2 regions of the Micromonospora humida genome follow, and region 2 is predicted to be linked to the other one. Evidence: riboswitches for the same ligand, from Rfam matches in the RefSeq annotation. Region 2 holds a riboswitch; the other holds the start of a gene.
What was found. A riboswitch is a leader RNA that binds a small molecule or an ion and turns the genes downstream of it on or off. The one in region 2 is predicted to bind S-adenosylmethionine.
Positions count from the first base shown of each region.

Region 1 (7,769 bases), on a different contig from region 2:
TAGTCGTCGTTGAGGATCGGCTCGCGGACCTGGTAGCCCTCGGGCTTGAGGCAGAGCACGTTGGCTCCGGTGCCGAACCAGAGCCGGCGGCCGACCTGGGCGAGCCCCCAGACGTACGACTGGTTGACCTTGGGCTGGCCCTCGGCGCAGGGCGGTCCGGGGGGATAGTCGACTCCGACCCCGGCGAAACACTCGTCGGCGGCGGCCTTGGCGAGCAGCCGTATCGATTCGGGGCGGGTGTCGGCGCTGGCCGGGGTGGCGAGAAGAGGTAGCAGAATCAGGGTGCCGAATGTGGCGAGCAGTCGTGACGGCAGGAGCGGTCGACGTCGCACGGTGGTCCTTTCCGTGAATGCCGGTCGGGGTGGCGTCAGCCGGGACGGAGAGCAGGTAGACCACTCTCGACCAGGGAGAATGGAGGGTCGACGTTGCGCACGGAATGGCAGCACCGGTTGCCTGGGTAACCTCGTCCGGTGGATGTGCGAAATTGCCGGCACGAGAATCACGGGCCGGTCGGGTGTGGTGCGGGTGACTGATGAATCCGGGGGTGGGTTCGCAGTTCCGGGCGTAACGTGGTGACGAGGTTAACGTATTACGGTGGCCGTTACCGCGATGCGGGTTGTTAAGGATTATTGAACTGCCCAGGAGGGTGGTCGGCGCGGCGGGCAGCTGTCCGGAAGCGACGTCGGGTGCCTCGACGCGGGTGCCGGGTGAATTGCTGATGGGTCCGGCTTTCGGGGTCTCCCGGGAATACCGTGCCAACCGGCTGCTGTCGTCCGAAGCCGGCGCGCGGGCCACGGCGGTCGGTCGGGGGTGCCGGCTGCCGCCGGGGCGGGTGGTGGGTCTGCATGCCTGCCGGCGTGCTCAGTGGACTCGCACGTGGCACGGCGGTGGTGCGGTGACACCGGCCGGGGTGGCGGTCGGATGCGGCGGTCGGGAGATGCGTCGGCCGCGTCGTCCGGGGTGCGGCGGTCGGGGTCGGACGGCGGTGCGGGCCGCCCCGCGACGGGCCCGCCGGAGGTCACGCGAATTGTGCGCATATTCATTTACCATAAACATCGCGTATGAAGTTGATGACAGTTCATTCATAGTTAACAATCATTACGTCCGGCGTCGCGCCGGCCGCCGTCGGGGCGGTTGGCGCGGGCGCGGCGGGCGGGTCCGGTGCCGATCGGCCCGGCGTCGGCCGGTGGGGGCGACCCGCGGTGCGGAGGGGTGGGGTATTGTCTCGCAACGGGATCTTCCCAGAAACAAAGAATTTATCGATTTAACTGCTTCGATGCCTCATCATGGGGGGAAGTAATCCCTTCCATGGAGGTTCCCATGAACGTCTCTCGGCTCGGCGGGCCGACCCTGTCCCTGTACCGCATGGTCATCGGCCTACTGTTCATGCTGCACGGCCTGTCGTCGGTCTTCGGGTTGTTCGGCGGCAACCCGGTTACCGGCAAGGCTGTCCCGCTCGGCGCCTGGCCGGGCTGGTGGGCCGCGCTGATCCAGCTGGTCTGCGGCGCGCTGGTGCTGGCCGGTCTCTTCACCCGGCCCGCGGCGCTGCTCGCGTCCGGCTCGATGGCGTACGCCTACTTCGTGGTACACCAGCCGGAGGGCCTGCTGCCACTGCGCAACGGCGGCGAGCTGTCCGCGCTGTTCTGCTGGTCGTTCCTGCTGATCGCGGTCCTCGGCCCGGGCTCCTGGGCGCTCGACACGCTGCTCGGCCGCCGGCGCTCCGACGCCCCGGCGGCCCCGGTCTCCGAGCCCGCCTCGGTGTCGGTCTGACGCGCTGACCCGTGTCGCCGGGACCGCCTCGACGAGGCGGCCCCGGCGACACGGCCGGTCAGGGGTTGTAGGGAGCGTCGGTGTGGCTCACCTCGGTGAGCGTGCTGCCGGAGAGCTTGTAGACCGAGGTGCGCTTGATGTCCAGCTCGGCCATGCCCCGGCTGGGGCTGCGGGTCAACCAGACCACGGTGGCCCGCTGTCCGGCCACGCTCACCGACACGACCGGGGTCCGGTCGCCGAGATCGGTCAGCGCCCGGAACACCGGCATGCCGCCGTTGTTGCGCCACACCGCGACGGTGTAGAAGGTGCCGCTGCCCCCAGAGTTGATCGAGACCACGCCGACCGCGTCGTCCGCGCCGTCGCCGTCGAGGTCGCCGATACCGCAGGGCTTCTGGAGCGTCACGGTCGCGCCGTCCTCGCCCGACCACTGCCCCTCGCTCAACGGCAGGTAGTCCGGATAGCCGTTGTAGGGCGTCTTGCTGCTGCCGAGCTTGGCGCCCGCCAGATGGGCGCAGGTCAACGGAGCCTTGACCACCGGTGCCGGGGGAGTGGTGGTGACCGCCGGGGCGGTGGCGGGGGCGCTCTTCTTCTGCGGGGTCGGCTCGACGTCGGTGGGCGTCGGCTCGGCCGTGGCCGCGTTCAGCACCGAGGCCGTGGAGGGCTCGGCGGACGGGCCGACCGTCGGCGCCGCCCCGTCCTTCGTGCCCTGCTCACCCCCGCACGCGGTGAGCAGGCAGACCAGGGCGAGACTGGTGAGGCTCAACGGTATCCGTCGCATTGCCGGGGGTCCTCTCTCGACATCAGATCACCCGCACCGTACTGATCGATGGCAATGCCGGTCATCGGCCCCATGGGCCGCCCGGGTCGGCCTGTCGGAGCGCGGTCAGGGGCCGACCGGAGGGCCGGCGTACGGGTTTCTCCGCCCGGTGCCTACGGACGTGTTGAGCTGGAAACTTGCCCGAAACAACGGCGTCGACCGGGGTGCCCGGTCGATGCCCGGTGGCAGGGTGGCCAACGCCATGGTTCACACCGTGGGAAGCAGGCTGGGCGATGGCCGCGAAGCTGCCTAGACTCGGTCTCACAACTGCATACCTCATCCAGAGGGGCTGAGGGATACGGCCCGACGACGCCCCGGCAACCACCCCGCGCGCTCATCGCTGAGCGTCCGGCGGGGCAGGTGCCAATTCCGTCCCCGCCGCAGGGTGCGATGCGGGGAAAGATGAGAGGAATCGACATGACGTCGACGCTCGCCGCCCCCGGTATCGACACCGCCGCCAGCCCCGCCCGTGCCCTGGTCTGCCGCGCCTGCTCCGCCCGCTATCCGCTCGCCGCGCAGCACGCCTGTTACGAGTGTTTCGGCCCGCTGGAGGTCGACTACGACGCCGCCGCGCTGGCGCGCGTCACCCGCGAGCAGATCGAGGCCGGCCCGCAGAACATCTGGCGGTACGCCGCCCTCCTGCCCGCCGGTCAGGACCCGGCCACCCGGGTCACCCTCGACCCGGGGCTGACCCCGCTGGTGGCGGCACCCCATCTCGCCGCCGAGCTGGGCATCAGCGCGCCGCTGTGGGTCAAGGACGACAGCGCCAACCCGACCCACTCGTTCAAGGACCGGGTGGTCTCGGTGGCGCTCACCGCCGCGAAGGCGCTCGGCTTCGAGCGGTTCGCCTGCGCCTCGACCGGCAATCTGGCCAACTCGGTGGCCGCCCACGCGGCCCGTGCCGGCGCACCCTCGGTGGTCTTCATCCCGGGCGACCTGGAGCAGGGCAAGGTGATCACCACCGCCGTCTACGGTGGCGACCTGGTCGCCATCGACGGCTCGTACGACGACGTGAACCGGCTCTGCGGCGAACTGGTGGAGACCGACGAGTTCGAGGACACCGCCTTCGTCAACGTCAACGTCCGGCCCTACTACGCCGAGGGCTCCAAGACCCTCGGGTACGAGGTGGCCGAGCAGCTCGGCTGGCGCATCCCGGCCCAGGTGGTCATCCCGATGGCCTCCGGTGAACTGCTCACCAAGATCGACAAGGCGTTCACCGAGCTGGTCGAGATCGGCCTGGTCGAGGCCCCGGCCGGAGGCTGGCGGGTGTTCGGCGCCCAGTCGGCCGGCTGCAACCCGATCGCCGCCGCCCTGCACGCTGACACCGACACCATCACCCCGGTCCGGCCGACCGGCATCGCCAAGTCCCTCAACATCGGCGACCCCGCCGCCGGCCTGTACGCCCTGGAGGCGGTGCGGCGTACCGGCGGCTGGATGGAGTACGTCGACGACGACGAGATCCGCGCCGGCATCCGGCTGCTGGCCCGCACCACAGGCGTCTTCGCCGAGACGGCCGGTGGGGTGACCGTGGCGGTGCTGCGCAAGCTCGTCGAGTCCGGCCGGCTCGACCCGACCGCCGAGACGGTCGTCTTCAACACCGGCGAGGGCCTGAAGACCATCGACGCGGTCGCCGGTCAGGTCGGCCCCACCCACCGGATCAAGCCGTCCCTGCGGGCCGCCCGCGACGCCGGCCTCCTCTCCTGAACCCGGCGCACCGCCCGCCCCTGCGTCGGTGGTCGACCCATCGGGGCGCGGGTTGCGGTGTCAGCCGGCCGGGATACCGCCTCTTCGGCCCCACTGTGTCGATCATGGGCGCAGGACGGCCCGAGTGGATCTCTGGGTGACCGGGTTTTCGCGGTGCGTGGTGAAAACCCGCCGGGAAGGACTTGACGGCAGGAACCGGGCGGCGGAAGATGCTCCGTGCGGGAGGGCTTTCGCCGGAGACTTTTCAAGTTCTTGCGACCCAACGCCGGAGGCGTTGTGCGAACGTCCCTCCCGACCAACGTGAACCGGGGGCCAGCGGAAATCCGCTGGCCCCCGGTGTCGTCCACGGGAAGACTCGCGGCGTGGCCCTGGACATCGCGACGATCGACCGGACCGATCAGCCCACCCTCGACGCCCTCTACCGGATCGCGGCGACGGTCGAGGCGACGGAATCCCCCGACCTCCCGCCGCTCTGCCGGCGACGCTTCGAGGCACCGCTGTGGCACCCGATGCCCGGCATCGACACCCGGTGGTCGGTGGCCCGGCTCGACGGGGTGCCCGTCGGCTGGGTCCGGGTCAACCTGCACCTGCTGGACAACACCGAGAACGCCAGCATCGAGCTGGCGGTGGACCCGGCGTACCGGCGGCGCGGGGTGGGGCGGGCGTTGTTCGCCCACGCCCGGCGGCTGCTCCGGGAGGCCGGCTGCAAACGGGTGGTCGGCTCCACCGTGACCCCGCTGCCGGACGGGCCGGTCGGGGCGACGCCGGGCGGTCCGGGTGGGACGACACCCGATGAGCCGGGTGCGTCGGCGTCGGGCGGGCCGGGCGGGGAGTCGTCGGTCGGCGCGGTCGGGGTCACCCCGGTGGGGGAGTTTCCCGGGGCCGCCTTCGCGGCGGCGCTCGGTGCCCGGCCGGCGCTGGTCGACGTCCGTCGCCGGCTCGACGTCACCGCGCTCGACCGGGACCGGCTGGCGGCGCTGCGGGCCGGGGCGCGGTCGGCCGCCGCCGGCTACCGCACGGTCCGCTGGCACGGACACCCGCAGTCGGAGCATCTCGCCGACCTCGCCTACCTGGAGGGCCGGTTGCTGGCCGACGCACCCCTGGGTGACCTGGAGTGGGAACCCGAGCGGATGGACGCCGAGCGCATCCAGGGCATGGAGCGGGCGCTGGACGCGCGGGGCGTCCGCCGGTACAGCGTCGCCGCGGTGCACGGGGAGTCCGGCCGGCTGGTCGCGTGGAGCGTGCTCAGCCTGGCCGCGAACACCACCCGGCACGCCTGGCAGCAGATCACCATCGTCGACCCGGCCCACCGGGGGCACCGGCTCGGCCTGCTCTGCAAGGCCGAGAACCTCGAACACACCCTGGCGTACGAGCCGGAGCTAAGCGTGGTCGACACCTACAACGCGGCGGCGAACAGCCACATGATCGCGATCAACGAGCAGCTCGGGTTCCGGCCGGTGGCCGGGTCCACGGAGTGGCAGTCGACCATCTGATCTGTGACACGCCCCTACTGATCTGGTCGTCATCTGTTGCATGATGGCGGGCATGACGGAGACCCCGCACCCGCTGTACGACAGGCACGCCGACACCCTCCACCGGGCGCTGACCGCGATCACCGAGCGGGGGTACTGGTCCGCGTATCCCGAATCACCCAGCCCCCGGGTGTACGGCGAGACGGCCGCCGCCGACGGGAAGGCCGCCTTCGAGGCGTACCTCGGTGGTGACTTCCCGCTCGACCAGCCCGGCACGGCCGACCGGGTCGCCACCGAGACGAGCCCGTTCGGGGTGGCCCTGGACGTGCGCTACCCGCACCCGGGCGCGGACGAGGTGGTCGCCGCCGCCTCCGCCGCCCTGCCGGCCTGGCGCGACGCCGGCCCGCAGACCCGGGTGGGGGTCTGCCTGGAGATCCTCGACCGGCTGCACAAGCACATCTTCGAGCTGGCCAACGCGGTGCAGTTCACCAGCGGGCAGGCGTTCGTGATGGCGTTCCAGGCCGGCGGCGCGCACGCGCTGGACCGGGCCCTGGAGGCGATCGCCTACGCGTACGCCGAGATGACCCGGCACCCGGGGACGGCCGGCTGGGAGAAGGCCGCCGGCAAGGGCGACCCGCTGCGGATGACCAAGACGTTCCACGTGGTGCCGCGCGGGGTGGCCCTGGTGATCGGCTGCAACACCTTCCCGACCTGGAACTCGTACCCCGGGCTGTTCGCCTCGCTGGTCACCGGCAACCCGGTGGTGGTCAAGCCGCACCCCCGCGCGGTGCTGCCCCTGGCGATCACCGTGAGGTACGCCCGGGAGGTGCTCGCCGAGGCCGGCTTCGACCCCGACCTGGTGCTGCTCGCCCCCGAGGCCCCCGGCGAGAAGCTGGCCTCGACGCTGGCCCTGCACCCGGCAGTGAAGATCGTCGACTTCACCGGTTCCACCGGGTACGGCGACTGGCTGGAGGCCAACGCCCGGCAGGCGACGGTCTACACCGAGAAGGCCGGCCTGAACACCGTCGTGATCGACTCCACCGACGACTTCGCCGGGATGTGCCGCAACCTCGGCTTCACGCTGACCCTCTACAGCGGGCAGATGTGCACGACCTCGCAGAACATTCTGATCCCGGCCGGGGGCATCGCCACCGACCAGGGGCACAAGAGCTTCGACGAGGTGGCCGCCGGCATCGCCGCCACCATCGGCAAGCTCACCGCCGACCCGGCCCGGGGCGTCGAGCTGACCGGCGCGATCGTCAACGACGGGGTGCTGGAACGGCTCGACGAGGTCACCAAGGTCGGCGAGACCGTGCTGGAGTCGCGTACCGTCGCCCACCCGGCGCTGCCCGACGCGGTGGTCCGGACGCCCACCGTCGTCAAGCTCGCCGCCACCGACACCGAGGTCTACGGCCGGGAGTGGTTCGGGCCGATCTCGTTCGTCATCGCCACCGACTCGACCGCGCACAGCATCGAGATCATGCGGTCCACCGTGGGGGAGTCCGGCGCGCTGACCGCCGCCGTCTACTCCACCGACGAGGCGGTGCTGGACGCCGTCGAGGCCGCCGCGATCGACGTCGGGGTGCACCTGTCGGCCAACCTCACCGGCGGGGTCTTCGTCAACCAGTCCGCCGCCTTCTCGGACTTCCACGGCAGCGGCGCGAACCCGGCCGCCAACGCCGCCCTCACCGACGGCGCGTACGTGGCCAACCGTTTCCGCATCGTCCAGTCCCGCCGCCCCGCCTGACCCGCCCCCCGGCCTCCCCCGCTCCGCCCCGCCCCCGCTTCCGCCCCGGTGATCAAGAAGTTTGCGTCAGATCGGGGCCTCCGGTTGACCTGAACCTCTTGATCACCGGGGCCGGGTGGGCGGGGTCGGGGTGGCGCGGGGGACGGTCGGGGGTCGGGCGGTCAGGGGCGGGGTGAGGGTCAGGCGGGGCGGCGCATCTGGAGTTCGTTGAGGGCCGGGATCTTGGGGTGCGGGACGCGTACCCCGGTGTCGGTGAAGC
Region 1 is NZ_JAFEUC010000004.1:54,764-62,532, forward strand. It holds gene JQX11_RS09860 (hypothetical protein) at 1-332, opposite strand, end outside; gene JQX11_RS09865 (DoxX family protein) at 1,321-1,770, shown strand; gene JQX11_RS09870 (hypothetical protein) at 1,829-2,533, opposite strand; SAM riboswitch class I at 2,861-2,996, shown strand; gene thrC (threonine synthase) at 3,005-4,291, shown strand; gene JQX11_RS09880 (GNAT family N-acetyltransferase) at 4,654-5,784, shown strand; gene paaN (phenylacetic acid degradation protein PaaN) at 5,837-7,510, shown strand; gene JQX11_RS09890 (GNAT family N-acetyltransferase) at 7,690-7,769, opposite strand, start outside.
Region 1: it holds a riboswitch for S-adenosylmethionine, as region 2 does, so the genes downstream of both, thrC (threonine synthase) here and JQX11_RS08245 (ABC transporter substrate-binding protein) in region 2, are expected to answer to the same signal.

Region 2 (7,769 bases):
CATGATCCTGCTGTTCGGGGTGGCATTCGAGTTCCCGCTGATCCTGTTGATGCTCAACTTCACCGGCGTGGCGAGCGCGAAGCGCCTGCTGAGCTGGTGGCGCGCGGTCATCTTCATCTGCTTCGCGTTCGCCGCGATCGCCACTCCGGACCCGGGTCCGTTCGGCATGACGCTGCTGGCCCTCTCGCTGTCGCTGCTGTACTTCGTCGCGGTCGGGGTGGCCTTCGTCAACGACCGGCGCAGGAAGCGGCGTGACGGCTCCTACGCGGGGTTGAGCGACGACGAGGTGTCGCCGCTGGAGTTGGACGACGACCCGGTGGTGGCCACGCCGGAGCTGGAGTTGTCCGAGCCGGTGCACGCCTCCGAGCCGGTCGCCCCGCCCAAACCGATCGACCGCCGCTACGACGACATGACCTGACCGCCGGGCCATCCGCACCACCCGACGCCGCTCCCGCCCTGCCGGGAGCGGCGTCGCGCGTCTCAGAGCACCTGGGACAGGAAGCGGCGCAGCCGGGGATGCTGCGGTGACTCGAAGACCGCCTCCGGTGCGCCGGCCTCCAACACGACGCCGTGGTCCATGAACGCGACGGTGTCGGCGACCGAGCGGGCGAAGCCCATCTCGTGGGTGACCACCACCATCGTCATGCCCCCGGCGGCAAGGTCGGCCATCACCCCGAGCACCCCCTTGACCAGCTCCGGGTCCAGCGCCGAGGTGGCCTCGTCGAAGAGCATCACCTGGGGTTGCAGGGCCAGCGCGCGGGCGATCGCGACCCGCTGCTGCTGCCCGCCGGAGAGGTGGGCGGGCCGGGAGTCGGCCTTGGCGGCGAGGCCGACCAGCGCCAACTGGGAACGGGCCAGCGCCACCGCCTCCTCCTCGGGCAGCTTCTTGAGCCGGCGCAAGGCCAGGGTGATGTTGCGCAGCACGGTCATGTGCGGGAACAGGTTGAACTGCTGGAAGACCATCCCGACCCGCTGCCGCAGGGCGTCCGGGTCGTCGCGCAGCACACTGCGCCCGTCGAGCAGGACGTCACCGGAGTCCGGTTCGATCAGCCGGTTGACGGTGCGCAGCAGGGTGGACTTGCCGGAGCCGGACGGGCCGATGACGCAGGCCGTGGCGCCCCGGGCGACGTCCAGGTCGACGCCTCGTAGCACCCGGTTCGCCCCGAAGGCCAGGTGCACGTCGCGGACGGCGAGGCTGACCGAGGTGGTTGTCGCGGTGCCGGTGCTCATCGGGGGTCCTCCCGGGTGGGGCGCGGTTGCGGTAGGGCGGTCTCGCCGGCCAGGGCCAGCCCGCCGTCGTCGTCGGGATCGACGGTGACCGTCCGGCCCCGGCGCAGCCGGCGGTCGATGGCGTTGACCGCGTGGGTCAGCGGCACGGTCAGCAGCAGGTAGCACAGGCCGGCCAGCAGCAGCGCCGACTGGTTGCCGGTGTTGGCCGCGTAGTCCTGCCCGATCCGGAACAGTTCCCGCTGGCTGGCCAGCAGGCCCAGGAAGTAGACCAGGCTGGAGTCCTTGATCAGCGCGATCAGCTGGTTCACCCAGGCCGGCAGCACCCGGCGTACCCCCTGCGGGACGATCACCAGGCGCATCGCCTCACCCCAGGAGAAGCCCAGCGCGCGGGCCCCCTCCAGCTGCGCGGCCTCCACGCTCTGGATACCGGAGCGGAAGATCTCCCCGATGTACGCGGCGGCGATCAGCGACAGCGCCAGGATGCCCAGCGGGTACGGGTTGGGGCCCCACACCTGCATGCCGAGCGGGGCCAGGCCGACGCCGATCAGCAGGATGGTGGCGGCGGCCGGCAGGCCCCGGAACACGTCGGTGTAGACCCGGGCCGGCCACCGCAACCACCGGGTACGGGAGATGCCCGCCACGGCCAGCGCCATGCCCAGCACCGAGCCGAGCAGGGCGGCGGAGACCGCCAGGATCAGCGTGTTGGGCAGCCCGACGGTCAGCATCTCGGGCAGCGCCTCGCGCATGGAGTCCCCGTCGAAGAAGGTCTCCCACAGGGTGCTCAACGGATCCATCGTGTTCTCCTACCGCCCCGCTCGCTGGTCTGGTCGTACCGTCAGGAGGTGGCCGACGCCGACGGCGTCGCCGCGCCCGGGGCGGTGACGTCGCCGCTGCCGGGGGTGAAGCCGGCCGGGATCGGCCGCCCCGGGTAGTACTGCTGCTGGAGCCGGGTCCAGGTGCCGTCGGCGATGACCTCGTCGAGGCCCTTGTCCAGCGCCTCGCGCAGCGCGTCGTTGCCCTTGGCGACGGCGTACGCGGTGGGGGCCGGACTCAGTTCGGTGGCCGCCACCGTGATCTTGCCGTTGCTGTCGGCGGCCGACTTCTCGCCGATCTCGGCGGGGGCGATCCAGGCGTCGGCGGTGCCGGCCTTGAGCTGGTTGATCGCCCCGTTGTAGTCGGGCACCCGCACCGGGTCGAGCTTGCGTGAGGTGGCGTAGTCGTCCTGTACGGTGCCCTGCACGACCACCACCCGCTTGCCGGCGAGCTGGTCGAAGCCGGTGAGCGGGGAACCGGCCGGCACGTCGAGGCCGAAGTAGCCGAAGTCGTAGCCGTTGCCGAAGTCGACGGTCTTCCTGCGTGCCTCGGTGACGGTGATCGAGGAGCTGCCGACGTCGAACTTGCGGTTGTTGACCTGGGAGAGCAGCGCCGAGAAGTCGGTGCCGACGAATTCGACCTTCAGCCCGACCCTGCCGGCGACGGCGACGAGCAGGTCGTTGTCGAAGCCGGTGAACGTGCCGTCCTTGAGGTAGACGTTCGGTGGGGCGTCGGTGAGCGTGCCGGCGCGCAGCACCCCCGGCTGGAGCAGGCCGTACGGGTTGTCGGCCGCCTCGGAGTCGCCGCCGCAGGCGGTCAGCGCGGTGCCGGCGAGCAGGGCGGCGACGCCGAGCGCGGCGACCCGCGTCCAGGTGGCGCGGAACAGTCGGGGTGTGGGCAGGGCAGGAAGGAATCGCACGGGTGTCTCCGGAGGTGGTCGGGCGGCGGCGGACGCGCGCCGCCGACGGGATGCCCACCGGGCATCCCGCTGAGGTGTCGCGGGAAGAGGGGTTCGACTAGCGGCGGCGACAGGAGTCGCTGTGCACCCGCATGAGGTCGACGTGTCGCCGCCTGACCAGCCGGACGCCGACGGACCGGACGCCGGGCCGGGTCACGGCGGTGACGCCGTCGCCGGGTGGGGCGGGTGGTTGGTGCGACACGGGTTCTCCCTGATCGGTGTCGACCTGGGGTGACCAGGCCACGCTTGCACCGGGTCGTTCACCGGTGCCTGGTCCTCACCCGGAGCACCCCACCGTGGCGGAGGGTTGCCGGCCAGCGAGCCGGGGCTTGACGCTGGCGCTCATGACCTGCCCGAAATCTAGCAGCAGCGACCGGCCGGTCGTCCACCCGTTATGACGGCCCTCACGTCCGCCCCTTACCGGCGGCCGGCTCGCGCGGTGGTCGGGCGGCGCAGGACCTCGGCGTCGTAGCGGACCCGGGCCGCCTGCACGTCGGCGAGGTGGGTGGTGGCCCAGGCTTCCAGGCCGGAGACCAGGTCGAGCAGGCTGCGGCCGAGGTCGGTGAGGGCGTAGTCGACCCGGGGCGGGACGCTGGCGTGCACGGTGCGGGTGACCAGACCGTCGCGTTCCAGCCCGCGCAGGGTCTGGGTGAGCATCTTCTGGCTGATCCCGTCGATGTGCTCGGCCAGTTCGCCGTAGCGGCGTTCGCCGTCGGCGAGGGTGAGCACGACCAGCACGCTCCACCGGTCACCGATCCGGTCGATGACCTGCCGGCTGCCGCAGTCGCGTTGGAACGGGTCGGGTCGCATCACTCTACTCTCTATCAGTGCGTCACAAACTTCAAGGTGCCTACTCTCTGCCGGGAAGTATCGGCTCCCACCTGCGTGTTGGCCAGTACGACAAGAGCACGCCACCCGAAGGAGAGCGCCATGTCCGTCGTCGTCACCGGGGCCACCGGCCACCTGGGCCGCCTCATCGTCGAATCCCTGCTGCGCCGGGGCGTACCCGCCGGGCAGATCGTGGCCCTCGGCCGCTCCGTGGACCGGCTCGCCGACCTCGCCGAGCGGGGCGTCGTGGTGCGGACGGCCGACTACACCGACCCCGACTCACTGCGCGCCGCCTTCGCCGACGCCGAGAAGCTGATGTTCGTCTCCGGCAGCGAGGCCGGGCAGCGGGTGCCGCAGCACCACAACGTGATCGAGGCCGCCCGTCAGGCGGGCGTCGGCCTGGTCGTCTACACCAGCATCGCCCACGCCGACACCTCCGACCTGCTGCTGGCCGCCGAACACCGGGCCACCGAGGAGGAACTGCGCGCCTCGGGCCTGCCGTACGTGCTGCTGCGCAACAGCTGGTACCTGGAGAACTACACAGGTCAACTGGCCAACTACCTGGCCCACGGGGTCGCCGGGTCGGCCGGCGACGGCCGGGTCAGCGCCGCCACCCGGGCCGACTACGCCGAGGCCGCCGCCGAGGTGCTCACCACGCAGGGGCACACCGGTCGGGTCTACGAACTGGGCGGCGAGGCGTTCACCATGACCGAACTGGCCGCCGAGGTGTCCCGCCAGAGTGGACGCGACGTCCGCTACACCGACCTGCCGGTGCCGGCGTACACCGAGCTGCTCGTCTCCGCCGGGCTGCCCGAGCCGTACGCGGCCACCCTGGCCGACGCCGACCGGGGCCTCGCCCACGGCGCGCTGTACGTGCCCGTGGCGGACCTGGAGAAGCTGCTCGGCCGCCGGCCCACCACCCTCGCCGAGGCCCTGCGCGCCGCCGGCTGAGCCGACCGCAGGGGCGGGCGCGGCACCGGATAACCGGTGGAGCGGGCCCGCCACCGGCCCGACAATGCTCCACATGGAGCATCACACGCTGGTGCGGACCAGCAAACGGATCGCGCTGGCCCTGCGCCACCGACCCGCCCGGTTCGGCCTCGCCCCCGACCCGGGCGGGTGGGTGGCCGTCACCGACCTGCTGGCCGCCCTGCGCATCGACCGGTCCACCCTCGACGCCGTGGTCGCCGGCAACGACAAGCAACGGTTCGCGGTGACCCGGGACGCCGACGGGGTGGAACGCATCCGGGCCAGCCAGGGCCACTCCTACCCGGTCGACCTGGGGTTGACCGCGCAACCACCACCCGCCCGGCTCTACCACGGCACCGGGGCCGCGGCCCTCGACTCGATCCGCGCCACCGGGCTGAACCGGGGCGGACGGCACCACGTACACCTGTCGCCGGACGTGCCGACGGCCCGGCGGGTCGGGGCCCGCCGGGGTGGCGCGGTGGTGGTGCTGACCGTCGACGCGGCGGCCATGGCCCGCGACGGGCACACCTTCTACCGCAGCGCCAACGGCGTGTGGCTCACCGACGCGGTGCCGCCCGCCTACCTGGCCTGACCGGCCACTGTGGCCACCCGCCGGCAGCGCGTGCGGGGGCGGCCGGCCCCGGGTGCGGGTATGGTGCGGATTGTCGCGCACCCCGGTGCGTCGGGCCTACCGTCGGGCCGGGGGCCGACGCGCCCCCCACCACGGGCAGCCCGGGGGACGCCCGCCGGAAAGGAGCCGTGTGATGGCAGCGCCCCCGCTCTCCCCGCACGACGCCCTGACCCGACTCGGCCGGATCCGCCTCGACGAGGTGGGTGTGGACGAGGTGTTGGGGATGATCGCCGACCTGGCCTGCCGCAGCCTGCGTGGCGTGTCCGAGGTGTCGGTGACCCTGCTGCGCGGTGGCAGCCCGCAGAGCGTCGCCGTCACCGGCGACGCCGCGCTGCGGCTCGACGAGTGGCAGTACCGGCAGGGCCACGGCCCGTGCCTGGACGCCTCCGTCACCGGCGACACCCTCGTCGTGTCCGACACCGGCACCGAGGAACGCTGGCCGGGCTGGGCGACGCGGGCCGCCGACGTCGGCATCGGCAGCGTGGTCGCGATCGGCCTGCCGATCCAGGAGGCGGTGGTGGGCGCCCTCAACCTCTACGGCGCCCGGCCGCACACGTTCGACGCCGAGACGGTGGAACTGGCCCGGACGTTCGCCGCGTACGCGGCGGTGGCACTGGCCAACGCCCACCTCTACGCCAGCACCGCGACCCTGGCCGAACAGATGCGCTCGGCGATGGAGAGCCGGGCGGTGATCGAGCAGGCCAAGGGCATCATCATGGGGCAACGCCGATGCACCGCCGACGAGGCCTTCGGCATCCTCGCCAAGCTCTCCCAGGACTCCCACCGCAAGCTGCGCGACGTCGCCGCAGCCCTCGTCGGCCGGGCCACCGCCGGCAGCCGCTGAACCCCCGTGCCTCAGCGGTCGGCGGCGGTGGGCTGACCGGGCACCGACCGGCTGACCTGCCGCACCAGCGCCTCCGCCACGTCCCGCAGCTTGCGGTTGGAATTCTGCGACACCCGGGCCAGCATCGCGAACGCCTCGTCGGCGGTGCATCGGCGTTGCCCCATGATGATGCCCTTGGCCTGCTCGATCACCGCCCGGTTGCGCATCGCCTCCTGCATCTGCCCGGCCAGGGTCGCGGTGCTGTCGTAGAGGTGGGCGTTGGCCAGTGCCACCGCGGCGTGGTCGGCGAACGTCCGGGCCGGCGCGACCAGCGGGCCGAACGCGCCGACCCGGGTGGCGTAGAGGTTCAGGGCGCCCACCACCGCCTCCTGGATCGGCAGGCCCAGCGACATCGACGAGCACACCCCCACGGCGTGCGCCCGGGCCGCCCACTCCGGCCAGCGCCGCTCCTCGGTCATGTCCGCCACGATCAGCACCGTGCCGGTGGTGGCCGCGTCCAGGCTCGGGCCACGGCCCTGTTCGAACTGCCACCTGTCGAGCTGGAGCGCGAGCTCGCCGGTGTGGGCGGCGGTGGTCGCCTCGGTGCCGTGCACCAGGGTCACCGTCACCTCGGCGGCGTCCGGGATGCTCTCCAGGGCCACCTCGGTGATCCGGGACAGGACGGCATCGAGGCCCATCTCGTCGTGGCGGATGGACCCCAACCGGAGGACGGCCTCGGTGAGGTCGAGCGGTGACTGCGGCATGGCGTCTGACGTCCTTGCGAACCGGCGCGAAACCACCGGCCGGAGCCGGCGGCGCGTGATGATCGGTCCATGCCGGTAGGCCGCAGGTGCAGCCGCCGGACGGGCCGGGGACCGCGCCGCTGCTTGACGCTCACGCACGACACCCGGTGGGGCGTCGGATGCGGAGCACCACTGTACCGGTCGGCCGGCCGGGACCGGCGATGGACACCACCGCCGCGTCGACTTCCCCGCTGGTGTCCCGGTCGGACAGCGGGGATGATGGGCGTCCGACGACGACAGGGGAGCGGACGGATGACGGTGGAGATACCGCGCGACGGTCGGGTGCTGTTCATCGGCGACAGCATCACCGACGCCGGACGGGACCGGACCGACCCCGCCGACCTCGGGGTGGGCTGGGCGATGATGGCCGCCGCCTGGTTCACCGCGCGGCACCCGGATCACCGGGCGACCTTCCGCAACCGGGGCGTCGGCGGCGACCGGGTACGCGACCTGCGGGCCCGCTGGTCGGACGACTGCCTGGCGCTGTCCCCGCAGGTGGTGTCGGTGCTGATCGGCATCAACGACACCTGGCGGCGGTACAGCAGCGGCGAGGCCACCACCGTCGAGGAGTTCACCGCCGACTACCGGCACGTGCTGGGCGTCACCCGCGACACGCTGCCCGACGTCCGGCTGGTGCTGATGGAACCGTTCCTGCTCCCGGTCGACGACGACCAGCAACGCTGGCACGAGGACCTGGCCCCGAAGCTCGACGCG
Region 2 is NZ_JAFEUC010000003.1:285,887-293,655, reverse strand. It holds gene tatC (twin-arginine translocase subunit TatC) at 1-418, shown strand, start outside; gene JQX11_RS08255 (amino acid ABC transporter ATP-binding protein) at 481-1,230, opposite strand; gene JQX11_RS08250 (amino acid ABC transporter permease) at 1,227-2,024, opposite strand; gene JQX11_RS08245 (ABC transporter substrate-binding protein) at 2,066-2,962, opposite strand; gene JQX11_RS08240 (hypothetical protein) at 3,084-3,236, shown strand; SAM riboswitch class IV at 3,239-3,351, opposite strand; gene JQX11_RS08235 (winged helix-turn-helix transcriptional regulator) at 3,419-3,811, opposite strand; gene JQX11_RS08230 (SDR family oxidoreductase) at 3,932-4,780, shown strand; gene JQX11_RS08225 (RNA 2'-phosphotransferase) at 4,854-5,390, shown strand; gene JQX11_RS08220 (GAF and ANTAR domain-containing protein) at 5,563-6,273, shown strand; gene JQX11_RS08215 (GAF and ANTAR domain-containing protein) at 6,285-7,016, opposite strand; gene JQX11_RS08210 (SGNH/GDSL hydrolase family protein) at 7,308-7,769, shown strand, end outside.